2 regions of the Brevibacterium sp. BDJS002 genome follow, and region 1 is predicted to be linked to the other one. Evidence: predicted binding sites of a transcription regulator. Region 1 holds the regulator's gene; the other holds the start of a gene.
What was found. Region 1 encodes HrcA, which represses chaperone genes, less so after heat shock. Its sites were predicted from a motif close to TTNGCACTCGNNNNNNNCGAGTGCNAA; they were not measured.

Region 1 (7,246 bases):
CCGAGGCGTGCAGCTTCTTGAGTTCCCCGATCACGGAGACGAATGCCGCCACGCGCGTCGGCTCACCGCTGGCCTGCACCTGGTTGGCGCGCACATGCAGATTGAGCTCGGGGAAGACGCGCTCGAGCTTCCGCAGGTTCGACTCCCCCGGCCCGAAGAACTCGACCAGATCGATGGAGTCGGGAATCACGAGACGCACTGTGTCCGATGAGGCTGCTTCGGCAGGTGTGCTGTTCACAGAGTTCGTGGGCTGAGTGGAGGTGTCCAGAATGATCCTTAGTGACTGTGAGTACTTGTGGGAGTACTGCAATTGTGTGCTTCCATCGTAGTCCGCTTCGTCACCAACGGCCCAATGAATTCTGAGCCATGACGAGGCCGGCTGCTCCGGCCGAGGACGAACGCAGGACCGTCGGGCCCAGGAGCACTGTGTCGGCGCCGATGGCCGACAGGGCCTCGAGCTCGGCGTCGCTGATGCCGCCTTCGGGTCCCACGACCAAGACGATGCGGTCCGAACCGGCATCAAACCGAGACAGCGCCTGGGAGAGTTTCAGCTCGGCCGCCTCGTGGAGGACGTAGACGGTATCGCCCTCGGACAGTGCCCCTGCCAATCCGGTGCCGCGGACCAGATCGTGACGCAGTGGGAAGCGGGCGCGTCTGGCCTGCAGAGACGCAGCCCGCAGGACGTTGTCCCATTTGGCGGCGAGTTTGTCGCGCTTCTTCGCGGGCCAATCGGCGATCGAGCGTTCGGCGGCCCACGGGACCACTTCGTCGACTCCGATCTCTGTGGCGGCTTCGATCGCCTGCAGATCGCGGTCGGCTTTCGCCAGAGCCTGCACGAGGACCAACCGCGGTCGTTCCACCTCGGCGTGGGTCACCGAAGCAACCTGAAGTCCCATTTCATTCGCCGAGGCGCTCGTAACGGTTCCGCACACGCGAGTGCCGGCTCCGTCGACGACTTCGAGCTCATCCCCGGGTCCGAGTCTGCGGACTCGGACCGCGTGCCCGGCCACGTCCTCACCGAAAGTGAGCACCTGACCGGCGGCCGCCTCGGCGACCTGGGAGGAGAAGAAGACGGGAAGACTCACCGACCGGCGAACTTCTCACGCATGCGGGAGAACATGCCTCGGTTCTGGGTGGTGATCTGCGCGCGTGGAGTCTCCTCATCGCGCAGCTTCGCCAACTGCGACAGCAGGTCCTTCTGCTCATCGTCGAGTTTGTCCGGTGTCATCACGTCGACCGTGATGAGGAGGTCGCCTCGGGTCTCCGAACGCAGACGGGAGGCGCCGAGTCCGGGAAGCTTGACGACGGTGCCGGACTGGATGCCGGCCTCGATCGAGAGATCCTGAGTGCCGTCGAAGGTATCGAACGGGATCGAGGCGCCGAGGGCGGCCGCGGTCATCGGCACCGAAACGGAGGCGCGCAGGTTGTCACCGTCGCGCTGGAAGACTTCGTGACGGGTCACCATGACCTCGACGAAGAGATCGCCGGCAGGTCCACCTCCGGGTCCCACCTCGCCCTGGGAGGAGAGCTGGATGCGCGTTCCGTCGGAGACTCCGGCGGGGATGCGGATCTTCATGGTCCGCTGCTTGCGGACGCGGCCGTCTCCCTGGCAGTTGAGGCAGGGGTTGGGAATGACGGTGCCGTAGCCGTGGCAGGAGTTGCAGGTCTGGTTAGTCACCATCTGGCCCAGCAGTGTCCGGGTCATGCGCTGGACGCTGCCGGCTCCGTGGCACAGGGTGCAGGTCTCAACGGAGGTGCCCTGCTGTGTTCCAGCACCCGAACAGGTGTCACAGACCACGGCAGTAGCGACGTCGAGGTCGATGTTGCCGCCGAATGCGGCGGTCTCGAGGTCGATGTTGACTCCCACGAGCGCGTCCTTGCCACGCTGCGTGCGCGGCATCGGGCCACCGGCTGAGCCGGCCCCTCCGCCGAAGAAGGTTTCGAAGATGTCGCCGAAGCCGCCGAAGCCGCCACCGCCGGCAGGGAAGCCCTGTCCGTTCTCGCCGCCGCCCATGTCGTAGTTGCGGCGCTTCTCCGAGTCGGAGAGAACGTCGTAGGCAAGGGAAATGGCTTTGAACTCATCCTCGTGGCCGGGGTTCACATCGGGGTGATACTTCCGGGCCAGCTTTCGGTAGGACGATTTGATTTCAGCCGCCGAAGCGTCTTTGGACACTCCGAGTGTTTCATAGTGATCGGCCACAGAAACTTCTCTCTCCCTGGTGGTGTGGGTTGTTCGCGTTGTCGTGCCTGTTCGCAGTGTGGTGCTTGTTCGCGCTGTGCTGTGCGCTGTCGGATCGGTACATCTAGCTCTGATCGAGGACAGAGGAGACGTACTTCGCCACGGCTCGCACAGCGGTGATCGTCGTCGGATAGTCCATCCGGGTCGGCCCGAGCACAGCCAATCGCGCGGAGGAGCCCGCGTCATGACCATATTCGGCGGCCACGAGGGATGTCGAGCTGAATGACTCGTGAGTATTCTCACGACCGATCCGAACGCTGATCTCCTCTTGGTCCTCGGCCATCGATGTCAGCAGCTTGAGCAGTACGACCTGCTCTTCGAAAGCTTCGAGGATCGGTGCCATCTTCTCACCGAACTCCCGTCCGGAGCGAGCCAGGTTCGCGGTGCCTGCCATGATGATGCGTTCTTCACGCGTGGCGATGACAAGATCTGTGACTGCGGCTCGCACCTGCGTCAGAGCCGCGGCGAGCTCAGCGCCGACTGAGTTGGCTCCGCCGAGGGGTTCTGTCTCGGTGCCGTCGGCGACCGCGCCCGTGGTGCTGGGGGTGACCGTGCTCATCACCTTTGAGAGCTTCTGGCCGGAGAATTCGGTGTTGACCTCATCGCGGATTCCGCGCAGTGATTCGTCGTCGATGACTCCCGGTGTGATCACGACCTTCTGTTCGACCTGACCGGCATCGGTGATGAGGACGACGAGGATGCGGTTGGGCCCCAGGCCCACGACCTCGATGTGTTTGATCGTGGCGCGAGAGACCGTCGGGTACTGGATCAGGGCCACCTGGTGGGTCAGACCCGAGAGGACTCGCACCGTACGGTCGAGCATGTCATCGAGGTCCCCGTTTCCGTCGATGAGCTGGAAGATCGCACGCCGCTCAGCCTGGGTCAGCGGTTTGAAGTCGTCGATGCGGTCAACGAACATCCGGTAGCCCAGGTCGGTTGGGATCCGACCGGCGGAGGTATGGGGCTGCGCGATGTAGCCCTCCTGCTCGAGGTGAGCCATGTCGTTGCGGATCGTGGCCGGCGAAACTCCGAGCGTATGGCGCTGAACGATGGCCTTCGAACCGACGGGTTCATTGGTGGCGACGAAGTCTTCGACGATCGCACGCAGAACCTGTGCTCGTCTGCTGTCGTTCATTCGTCCCTCCTTGAGTTCGGCGCTGCATTTGGCACTCATCTGCCTTGAGTGCCAATTCTACGCCTCTTGCAGTTCGAATTCACTTTCGCCCCTGTCCCAGCGGGTCACCGCCCATCGCGCCGAGTCCTTGATTAGGGTGGTTGACCGTGAATACCTTTGATCGCTACGGACCCGATGTACTGGCAGGTTCCTCTCCTTCCTCGCACCGGCCCAAGAAGTCCACCCCTGTCGAGCTCGCACTCGGAATGGTCCTCGAGGACGCCATGAGCGGATATGTCGGCGCCGTCGTCGGCGCCGAGAAGACCACTGCCGGCGTCGTCGTCAATCTCGAGGACCGTGCAGGCAAGGTCCGCGCATTCCCACTGGGGCCCGGCTTCCTGCTTGAAGGCAAACCCGTAGACATCAAGCTCCCTGCCAAGAAAAAATCGGCCCCAGGTCGCACGGCCTCGGGGTCGCGGGCAGTCGGCAATGCCCGGGCCCGAGTGGCTCGCGGATCGCGCATCTGGGTCGAGGGCAAACATGATGCTGAACTGGTGGAGAAGATCTGGGGTGACGATCTGCGCATCGAGGGAGTCGTCGTCGAACCCCTGGGCGGCTTGGATGACGTCGCTGACAAGCTCGCTGCCTTCGGTCCCGACAAGGAGCACCGCGTCGGGGTTCTCGCCGACCATCTGGTCTCTGGCACCAAGGAGTCCAAGATCGCCGATGCGGTGCGTGCCGATCCTCGCTATCGCGATGTCGTCCACATCATCGGACACCCCTATGTCGACATCTGGCAGGCGGTCAAGCCTCATGTCGTGGGCATCAGGGAATGGCCCGTCGTCCCCCGGGGCGAGGACTGGAAGACGGGAATCCTGAAGCGAATCGGCTGGCCCCACGCCGATCACCGGGATGTGGCACGCGGCTGGGTTCGCATTCTGGGCAAGGTCAGCACCATCGCCGACGTCGAACCCACGCTCTCCGGTCGAGTCGAGGAGCTCATCGACTTTGTGACGGTCGGGTGAGACGCCGTTCGGATAAGCCACCGGGACGGGGAAAACGCAGGTCAGTTGAGGCCCCAGGGAGTTTGTGATCGATCTGGTACACGATTCGGGCTTTCCCCCATTCGGCGCCAGAGCATTTCCGATAGTGTGAATGACCAGAAGCTCTGAAAGGACCCGCATGTCTTATAACCCCCAGCAGCCCAACAACGGCTCTGACCAGTCGCGTCCCATGCCACCGAACTATTCTCAGGCCTCTGGACCCCAACAGCCCTACAGCCAGCAGAACCAGAACTATGGTTCCCAGCAGCCGAATCCCGCTCCGCAGACCTACGGTTCACAGCAGGGCCAGCCGGCTCAGCCCGGTTTCGGATCGCAGCAGCCCGGTCAGCAGCCGAACTACGGTTCGCAGCAGCCAGGTTACGGTTCGCAGCAGGCCTACAGCGGCCAGCAGCAGTCCGGGCAACAGCAAGCGTACGGCCAGGGACAGTATGGGCAGGGTCAACAGCAGTATGCCCAGCAGCCCTATGGGCAGCAGGCGTACGGCTACGGACCAGGACAACCGGTCGGAAATCCGGCGCTGTTCGACTCACGGATGCTCCCGGAGAATGCCTACGGCCCCGGCTCCGAGATGTTCTGGCAGGCCAGCGAGAACGACAGAACCACAGTTCTCTGGACACACCTCGGGTCGATCATCGTCGGGTTCCTGCCCCTGATCATGTTCCTCATCAAGAAGGACGAATCGCCCTACGTGCGCGAACATTCACGACAGGGCCTCAACGCCATGATCACGAACCTCATCGCCACGTTCGCGGCCGTCATGGTGTTCATGGTCATCGGCTTCGTCCTCGCGCTCGTCACCTTCGGTCTCGGGTTCTTCGTCTATTTCCTGGCATTCCTCGTCCCGCTCCTCTACACGGTGCTCTACATCATCGCCGCTGTAGCCGGGAGCAAGGGAGAGGGCTATCAGTTCCCCCTCGTGATCAACTTCGTGAAGTGATCAGGTCCACCCCATGAGCTGAGAGTCGTTTCAGCATCAAGAAGCCGCTGCCATCGCAATCGATGACAGCGGCTTCTTCGCGTTCGGTTCAGTTCGCTGGGCCTGCGTTCAGCTGACCGAGTTCAGGCCTCGGAGCCGATTCAGTCCACGTAGTCGGTCAGGATACGAACCATATAGTCCGCCATGAGCCGTCCCTGCAGAGTGGGTTCGAAGCGACCTTCGTCCACGGCGTCACCATCGAGCAGTCCCTGTTTCACAAAGCCGCGGATCGCCCGCTCGCTGCCTGCTCCCAACGAGTCCAGTGGCAGTTCCGAATCGATGCGGGCTGCGAGCATGATCCGCTCGATCTCCTGCGTCGACTCGTCGAGGACCTCACGCCCGATGGCAGGTGACTCGCCTGCGAGCAATCGGTCGGACCAGGCACGGGGATGTTTGGCGTTCCAGAACCGCACTCCCCCGACGTGCGAGTGGGCTCCGGGTCCGAAACCCCACCAATCGGCATTGCGCCAGTAGGCCATGTTGTGGTCACAGCGGGTCTCGGCTGACGTCGACCAGTTGCTGACCTCGTACCAGTGCAGACCAGCAGCCGCCATGGCGGCATCGGCGATCTCATACTTATCGGCCAGATCGTCTTCGTCGGGCATCGGCAGTTCACCACGGCGAACCATGGCGCCCATCTTCGTGCCGGGTTCGACGATGAGCGAATAGGCAGAGATATGGTCGACGTCGTTGCTCAGCGCCACCTCAAGTGACCTGCGCCAGTCGTCGATGGACTCCCCCGGTGTTCCGTAGATGAGGTCGAGGCTGAGTTCCAGACCGGCCTCTTTGATCCACCGAGCCACATCCGGAATCTTCGCCGGATCGTGAGTGCGATCGAGGGTAGCGAGCACATGGGGTACAGCTGACTGCATGCCCAAGGAGATCCTGGTGAACCCGGCAGCGGCCAGGGTCGCGATATAAGCCGGATCCAAAGTGTCCGGGTTCGCTTCGGTCGTGACCTCCACATCGGGAGCCAGCCGGAAACGATCACGGATGTCATCCATCACCCCGGCCAACACCTCGGCGGCCAACATCGTCGGGGTGCCGCCACCGAAGAAGATCGTCGTCACCTCACGGTCACCAGCACCCGCCTCGGCGAGGACACGGACCGAGAGGTCGAGCTCTCGGGAAAGATTGCTGCGGTAGTCGTCGCGGGAGGCCCCAGGGCCCAGATCTTCTGCCGTGTAGGTGTTGAAGTCGCAGTAGCCGCAGCGGACTCGGCAATAGGGGACGTGAACGTAGAGGCTCAGGCCGCGAGCGGCCGCGCCGACCCCGGCCGACGCCGGCAGCGAACCGTCGAGCGGTGGAGTCTCCCCAGTCGGTTGTGCCGGCACTTACTTCTTGGCGTCTTTCTTGGTCTCCGGCTCATCGGAGGACAGCGCGGCGATGAAGGCCTCCTGAGGGACCTCGACGTTGCCGACCACCTTCATCCGCTTCTTGCCTTCCTTCTGCTTCTCGAGCAGCTTGCGCTTACGGCTGATGTCGCCGCCGTAGCACTTGCTCAGAACGTCCTTGCGGATGGCACGAATGGTCTCGCGGGCGATGATGCGCGAACCGATGGCGGCCTGGATCGGCACCTCGAACTGCTGGCGCGGGATCAGTTTGCGCAGCTTGCCAGCCATGAGCACGCCGTAGGAGTAAGAGTTGTCGCGGTGGACGATCGCAGAGAAGGCATCGACCTGATCCCCATGGAGCAGGATATCGACCTTGACCAGATCCGCTGCGTCCTGTCCGTCATCGGAGTAGTCGAGGGTCGCGTAGCCCTTGGTCTTCGACTTCAGCTGGTCGAAGAAGTCGAAGACGATCTCCGCCAACGGCAGTCGGTAGCGGATCTCGACTCGGTCTGAGGACAG
Region 2 (7,246 bases), 790 kb from region 1:
TGGACAGCAGGATGAGTGCACCTGCCAAGGCTCCCATCGAAGCGCGCGCGTCCTCGGGGCGACGCTCGACAGCCTGAGAGGTGGCCTCGATCGGCGAGATGCCGCTGATGCGTTGGGCGCCCAGATACGCGGAGAACCAAGTCACGACGATGGTCGCCGCGCCGGGGAGGAACATCATCGGACTGAGCAGTTCGGGTTCCACGGTGATCTGTTCGCCGAGGTAGGCCGTCGTTGCCTTCGCAAGTGCGGTGGAAACGAGGAACGCGGCGATGGCACTGGGTATCGAAACGAGCAGTCCCTCCACCGAGGCGGCCCGACGCAGCCGTCGGGAGGAAGCTCCGATGAGCCGCAGCAGTGCCAGTTGACGGCTGCGACCGGCGATGATGATGGAGAACGTATTCGCGATGACGATGCTCGAGACGAACAGTGCGATGACGAAGAAGACCAGCCCCACCGTTGTGAGCAGGCCCTGCGCTGTGTCGGACTCGGAGACGATCTTCGCCGATGACATCCAGGCCGTGAGAATCTCGATGCCCTGCATGATGACTGTGCCGAAGAGTGCGGCGATGAAGACGACGAGGAAGCTGGGTGCGAACTGGCGCGGGTTGGTCCGGATCTCCCGCATCGGGTTCATCGGCGCCCTCCAGCCTCGACAGCCTCGGCCTGCGCGTCGAGGTCGAGCATCTTCTGTGCAATCACCTCGGCGCTGATCGAGTCGTTGAGCTCTGAGACGGGCGTACCGTCGGCAATGAACACGACGCGGTCGGCATAGGCGGCCACGATCGGATCATGCGTCACGAGCACGATCGACTGGCCGAGCTCGCGCACGGCCTCGGACATGATGGCCATGACCTCGCGGCCCGACCGTCCATCGAGGTTGCCGGTCGGTTCGTCGGCGAAGAGGATATCCGGTCGGGTGGCCAAGGCACGGGCGATGGCCGTGCGCTGCTGCTGTCCGCCCGAGATCTCGCTGGGCCTATGCTTCAGCCGCCCGTCGAGGCCGAGGCGCTTGACGATGCTGGAGATCCAGGCGCGCTCATCGGCATTGGGCTTGCGATCATCGAGTTCGAAGGGCAGCACGATGTTCTCCCTGACGGTGAGGGTCGGCACCAGGTTGAACGCCTGGAACACGAAGCCGATCCGCCGCCGACGCAGGGCGGTGAGCTCATCCTCACGCAATGCGGTGATCTCACGTTCGCCGATGTGCACAGTCCCCGAGCTCGGCCGGTCGAGTCCGGCGAGGATGTGCATGAGGGTGGATTTGCCCGACCCCGAAGGACCCATCACGGCCGTCAGACGTGCGGGAGCGATATCGAGAGAGACCTGGTTGAGAGCGACCAGCGCTGCCCCGTTCGGATCAAAGATCTTCGAAACATCACGAAGTTGAGCGATGGGCATCGGTGAGGCGGTCGTCATAGGGTCCCTACATTGTTGCGTCAAACTGTCTTGTCCAGACTAACGACCCTTGGCGGCGAGGAACATAGGATCTGACTGATCAGTAGGTGTGAGCCGCCTGTACAGCACTGGGACGACGGCACGGGGGCGACGACACGGCGAACAACCTCGGCGGGCGAATACACAGCGGGTGAATACACGTGTGGCCCGGAACAAAGTTCCGGGCCACACAGGTATCAGATGAGGATCAGTCCTCGTCCTCTTCTTCCTTCTTCTCGACGACCAGTGTCTCAGTGGTGAGAACCAGTGCGGCGATTGAAGCGGCGTTGCGCAGTGCCGAGCGGGTGACCTTGACCGGGTCGATGATTCCGGCGCCGATGAGGTCGCCATAGGAATCGGTGGCGGCGTTGTATCCCTGGCCGGAAGCAAGTTCCTTGACCTTGGACACGACGACGTAGCCGTCCTGGCCAGCGTTGGCAGCAATCCAGCGCAGCGGCTGAACGACTCCGCGCTTGACGATGTCAGCACCGGTGGCTGCGTCGCCGGTCAGGCTCAGGTCGTTTCCGTCCAGAACCTTGGCTGCGTGGATCAGAGCCGATCCACCGCCGGCGACGACGCCCTCTTCGATGGCTGCACGGGTAGCAGACACAGCGTCTTCGACGCGGTGCTTGCGTTCCTTGAGCTCCACCTCGGTGGCGGCGCCGACCTTGATGACTGCGACTCCGCCGGAGAGCTTAGCCAAGCGCTCCTGCAGCTTCTCGCGGTCCCAATCGGAGTCGGTGTTCTCGACCTCGCTGCGGATCTGGGCGACCCGACCATTGACGTCCTCGTCGGAGCCAGCACCATCGATGATGGTGGTGTTGTCCTTGGTGACGGTGATGGTGCGGGCGTTGCCGAGCTCTTCCAGGGTGACCTGGTCGAGCTTCATGCCCATATCAGCGGTGACGACCTGGCCGCCGGTGAGGACGGCGAGGTCTTCGAGGATCGCCTTGCGGCGGTCGCCGAAGCCGGGAGCCTTGACGGCGGCAACGTTGATGATGCCGCGCAGCTTGTTGACGACTAGCGTCGACAGAGCTTCGCCTTCGATGTCCTCGGCCACGATGAACAGAGGCTTTCCGGCCTGCTGCACCTTCTCCAGCACAGGGAGGAGCTCCTGGATGTTGGAGATCTTGCCCTGGTTGATGAGGATGAGCGCGTCGGAGAGCACAGCTTCCTGGCGATCAGCATCGGTCACGAAGTGCGGCGAGAGGTAACCCTTGTCGAACTGCATTCCCTCGGTGATTTCGAGTTCCACAGATGCGGCCTGGGATTCGTCGATCGTGATGACGCCGTCCTTGCCCACCTTGTCGAAGGCATCGGCAATGAGCTTGCCGATCTCTTCGGACTGAGCGGACAGACCGGCGACGTGTGCGATCTCCGAGGAGTCGAGAACATCGCGAGCGATGGTTCCAAGCTCAGTGGAGACAGCCTCGACGGCGGCTTCGATTCCGCGCTTGAGGGCACCTGGTGCGGCGCCGGCAGCGACGTTGCGCAGACCTTCGTTGACGAAGGCCTGTGCCAGGACGGTCGCGGTGGTGGTTCCGTCACCGGCGATGTCGTTGGTCTTGGTGGCAACTTCCTTGGCCAGCTGAGCGCCGAGGTTTTCGTATGGGTCGTCGACCTCGACCTCACGAGCGATGGTCACACCGTCGTTCGTGATGGTGGGTGCGCCCCACTTCTTGTCGAGAACAACGTTGCGGCCCTTGGGTCCCAGCGTCACCTTGACGGTGTCCGCGAGGATGTTCACACCCTTTTCGAGTGCACGACGAGCCTCGTCGTTGAATTCAAGATTCTTAGGCATTCGTCCTCCTGTCAGTGAAGTAGTTGGTCAGGGGATTCAGCCGATGACGGCGAGCACGTCACGAGCCGAGAGCACGAGGAACTCTTCTCCTGCGTACTTGACTTCGGTGCCGCCGAACTTGGAGTAGATGACCTTGTCGCCGATGGCCACGTCAACTGGGACGCGGTTTCCATTGTCAGCAACGCGGCCTGGGCCCACTGCGACAACTTCGCCTTCCTGAGGCTTTTCCTTGGCGGTTTCGGGAATGACCAGACCACTGGCGGTAGTCTGCTCTGCTTCGACCTGACGGATGACAATCCGATCTTCGAGTGGCTTGATGGAGACCGACATATCGGGCCCTCTCCCTTCGCTGGGTTCAATTCTTCTTTGAGTCAGACGGCGGCTGCTGCCATGAATCTCTCGTCGTCGCGGGTGCCGAGCGATTCGACCGTCTCATGAAACTGGCACTCACTGAGTGCTAGTGCTAATTCGACTTTAGAACGCTCTTAGCACTCGGTCAACTCGAGTGCCAAGGATTGTCCACGCTCTGGGCGAAACCCCAGGAAAGGTGCTCGAAGGGCGCCCGCAATGCACCTATCGGGGAGCCGAAAGGCTGGCGGTGAATGCACTAGTGCGGACCCGGGATATTCCCGGATCCGCACTTGGTGCTTGTTGCCTATAGCGTCAGCTCAGTTGCCGTTAGCTTCAGGTCAGCGGTTGCGCTCTGTGATCAGGCGCAGGCCCACTGTCCCCAGCCGGCTGCTGCCTGCAGCTTCTTGGCACGGTCGAACTGCTCCTGCGGGCTGGCATCGATCGGGTTGCCGCTGCCGCCCACGGACTGCCATGTGGCGATCTTGAACTGGAACAGACCGAAGTGGGCGTTGTTGGACTTGTTCACTGCGCGCGGGTTGAACTCCGACTCACACTTGGCAACCTGGTACCACTTGGATCCGGGTCCGCCGAGCATGTCCTTAATCTCCTGCGTGCTCATGTCGCCGCCGCCACCGCCGGAGCCTGAACCGCCGCCGGTGCTGTTGTCACCGTCGTCGGAGCCGCCCGAACCGTTGTCGGAGCCGCCGTCGCCTGTTCCGGCGTCCGAACCGTTGTCGGAGTCATCTGGCTTCTCAGCGGGGGCTTCCTTCTTCTTGGTGCCCTGGATGACAACCTTGGCCTTGGGCTCGGAGAGGACCTTCTCGTCCTTCTTCTCCTTCTTCACCTCATTGCCGTTGACGGTCTTGACCTTGTAGGAGACCTGCTTCTGGCCGTCCTTGCCCTCTTCTTCGACCTTGGTTTCGCCGACGTAGAGGTCGTCAGACTTCTTGGTCTCGGTCTTGGCCTCGATGGCCTGCTTCTCCTTGACGGTGTCGTTCTTCACGCGGTTCACGGTGAGAACCTGGCCGTCGGAGACCTTGGAGCTGAGGGGAACAGAGAGGAAGTCATCCTTGTCGAGCTTCAGCTTCGTCTCGCCGAGGGCTTCCTTGGCGGTGCCTGCTGCGGCCGAGACCTTGTGGTCCTTGCCGTCGGCAACGATGGTGAGATCCTTGGCGGTCGTCACATCGATCTCGTTGCCTTCATCTTTGAGCTTCTGATTCGGCTTGGCGCTGAGGTCGGCATTCTTCGCGTCCACACCGAGGTCGGCCAATGCCTGACCAACGGTGTTCGCATGCGTCGTCTCATCGCTCTTCTTGCCGTCGACGGACAGTGAGACTTCCTTCGCGGTATTGACGGTGATCGTCATATCCCGCGAGATCTTCTTGTCTACGCCTGGCTTGATCTGGTCGCGCTTCTCGATGTCGAGGTCGCGGCTGTCGAGGACATCCCCCACGGTACCGCCGAAGGTCCGAACTTCTTCGGACTGTCCGTTGACATCAAGGGTCACGGGCTTGTTCATGGTAACCACGGCACCCGTGCCACCCACGAGTCCGGTAATCACAACCGCCTGTGCAGCAATTTGCACTTTGCGGTTCTTGAGAAAATCAATCACAAAAATATCCCTGGGGCAGAGGTCATCAACTCATCTACTGTAACCGATTCGTTACAAGATACGCAAAACATCACGAACATGTAACAGCGAGGGTGCCGAAGTTGGCGCTCTGACCAGGACTTCCCCCGTGTTTCCGGGCTTCGTCACAATCGTGACATTTACCCGCCGAGGTGGCTGATCGAGCGTTATCCTCACCCTCACCGAGGTGGCTGGTCAGTCCCAGCCTCCCAGCGCGGTCTCCGCGTTCTTCCACACCGCAGAGCACAGTTCCTCTTCGCTCATCCCCCGCGCCTCGGCGAGCATGCGTGCCGTAACCGCGGTCAGGTACGGGCCTCCCGGTTTGCCACGGTGCGGATGCGGGGTGAGGAATGGGGCGTCTGTCTCGGTCAGCAGCCGATCCAGCGGGGCAGCGGCTGCCGCACGGCGGAGCTCGTCCGCGTTCTTGAACGTGAGGTTCCCGGCGAACGACATGTAGTACCCGGCCTCCGCGCACTCGCGGGCCATCGCCTCGTCGCCGGAATAGCAGTGGAAGATCGTGACCTCGGGAGCGCCTTCCTCCTTGAGGATGCGCAGCACGTCGGCGTGTGCCTCACGGTCGTGGATCTGCAGGGCCTTGCCCGTGCGTTTGGCGATCTCGATGTGGGCGCGGAAGGAGCGCTGCTGTTCGGCGACACCGTCTTCGCCGGTGCGGAAGTAGTCGAGGCCTGTCTCCCCCACCACGCGCATGCGATCGTTGGAGGCCACGAGCGACTCGATCTCTGTGAGCGCATCGTCGAGCATGCCTCGTTCGGCCAGCCTCGGCGCTTCGTTCGGGTGCAGTGCCGCACCGCCGAGCATCCACGAACGGCCCTGCTCGGACTGCTCGGCGACAAGCGCGGTCGTCCAGCGAGCTGCCGGCAGATCGCAGCCGATCTGCACGATGCGCTGGACTCCAGCCGACTGCGCGGTGTCGAAGAAGAAGTCGAGGCTCGGGAACTCCTCGTCCTCGTCGGGACGCACCTCTGGTTCGGGTTCGCCAGCGCCCAAGGGCAGTCGCACACCCGTGCAGATATCGAGATGTGTGTGGGTGTCGACTACCGGGTGGGCAAGCGGCTCAGGCACCGGAGGATAGGTTCCGGCGGCGCGAGAGGCCATTATTCGGTCTCCTCCACGAACTTGGGGAACACGGGTTCGGGCTTAGGCAGCGGTGTGCCGGGTTCGAGCGGATACTCGATGGCGGCGAACGACCGGGGATCCACCTCGGCGGCGGAGATTCCACCCGCGGTGGTTTCGGCAACCGAAGGTGCCAGGCCAGCGGAGGCATAGGCTGCTCCGGCGGCGACACCGATGCCGGCGTTCGCGGTGACCGTCTCCATCGCCTCGGCGCCGGATCCGCTGTCGGTCGCTGTCGCTGTCGGCAGAACTTTGGCACCGGCCTCACCGGCACCCGCCTCGACTCCGAGGAGGTCGAGGATTTTGCCGGCGGACTCGGGCATGACGGGCTGGATGAGGATCGAGATGATGCGTACGACCTCGATCGTCACCCACAGCACGGTGGCCATGCGATCGGGATCGGTCTTCTTCAGCTTCCAGGGCTCCTGTGCGGAGAAGTAGCGGTTGGCCTCGGAGAGGACCTTCCAGCAGGCCTCGACGTAGAGGTGGAGAGCCTGGGTGTCGACATGGCGACGGGCGTTGTCGGGGACGCGCGGGCCAACGCCAACAGGGCTTCATCGTCGTCGTGAGCTCACCGGGCTGGGGAACCTGGGCGTCACAGTTCTTCGCGATCATCGACAGCGAGCGCTGGGCGAGGTTGCCGTACTCGTTGGCGAGGTCGGAGTTCTTGCGGGTGATGATCGAGTCCTTGGTGTAGGACCCGTCGTTGCCGTAGGAGAACTCGCGGAAGAGGAAGAAGCGGAGGGTGTCGAGGCCGAACGCGTCGACGAGGTCGATGGGATCGACGACGTTGCCGACGGACTTCGACATCTTCTCACCGGCGTTGAAGAGGAAGCCGTGGGCGTGGACGCGCTTGGGCAGCTCGATGCCGGCACTCATGAGGAACGCAGGCCAGT

Region 2: the regulator HrcA is predicted to act here: its motif matches at 3,721-3,747, upstream of groES (co-chaperone GroES).

What each region holds. Positions count from the first base shown of each region.
Region 1 covers NZ_CP116392.1:2,430,503-2,437,748, forward strand. Annotated here, with positions in the region: gene PGC08_RS11435 (PhoH family protein) at 1-310, opposite strand, end outside; gene PGC08_RS11440 (16S rRNA (uracil(1498)-N(3))-methyltransferase) at 339-1,085, opposite strand; gene dnaJ (molecular chaperone DnaJ) at 1,082-2,200, opposite strand; gene hrcA (heat-inducible transcriptional repressor HrcA) at 2,304-3,374, opposite strand; gene PGC08_RS11455 (DUF3097 domain-containing protein) at 3,515-4,378, shown strand; gene PGC08_RS11460 (DUF4870 domain-containing protein) at 4,536-5,354, shown strand; gene hemW (radical SAM family heme chaperone HemW) at 5,495-6,727, opposite strand; gene lepA (translation elongation factor 4) at 6,728-7,246, opposite strand, start outside.
Region 2 covers NZ_CP116392.1:3,225,438-3,232,683, forward strand. Annotated here, with positions in the region: gene PGC08_RS15025 (FtsX-like permease family protein) at 1-634, opposite strand, end outside; gene PGC08_RS15030 (ABC transporter ATP-binding protein) at 631-1,416, opposite strand; gene groL (chaperonin GroEL) at 1,643-3,235, opposite strand; gene groES (co-chaperone GroES) at 3,272-3,565, opposite strand; gene PGC08_RS15045 (resuscitation-promoting factor) at 3,945-5,105, opposite strand; gene PGC08_RS15050 (TatD family hydrolase) at 5,412-6,332, opposite strand; partial or broken gene metG (methionine--tRNA ligase) at 6,332-7,246, opposite strand, start outside.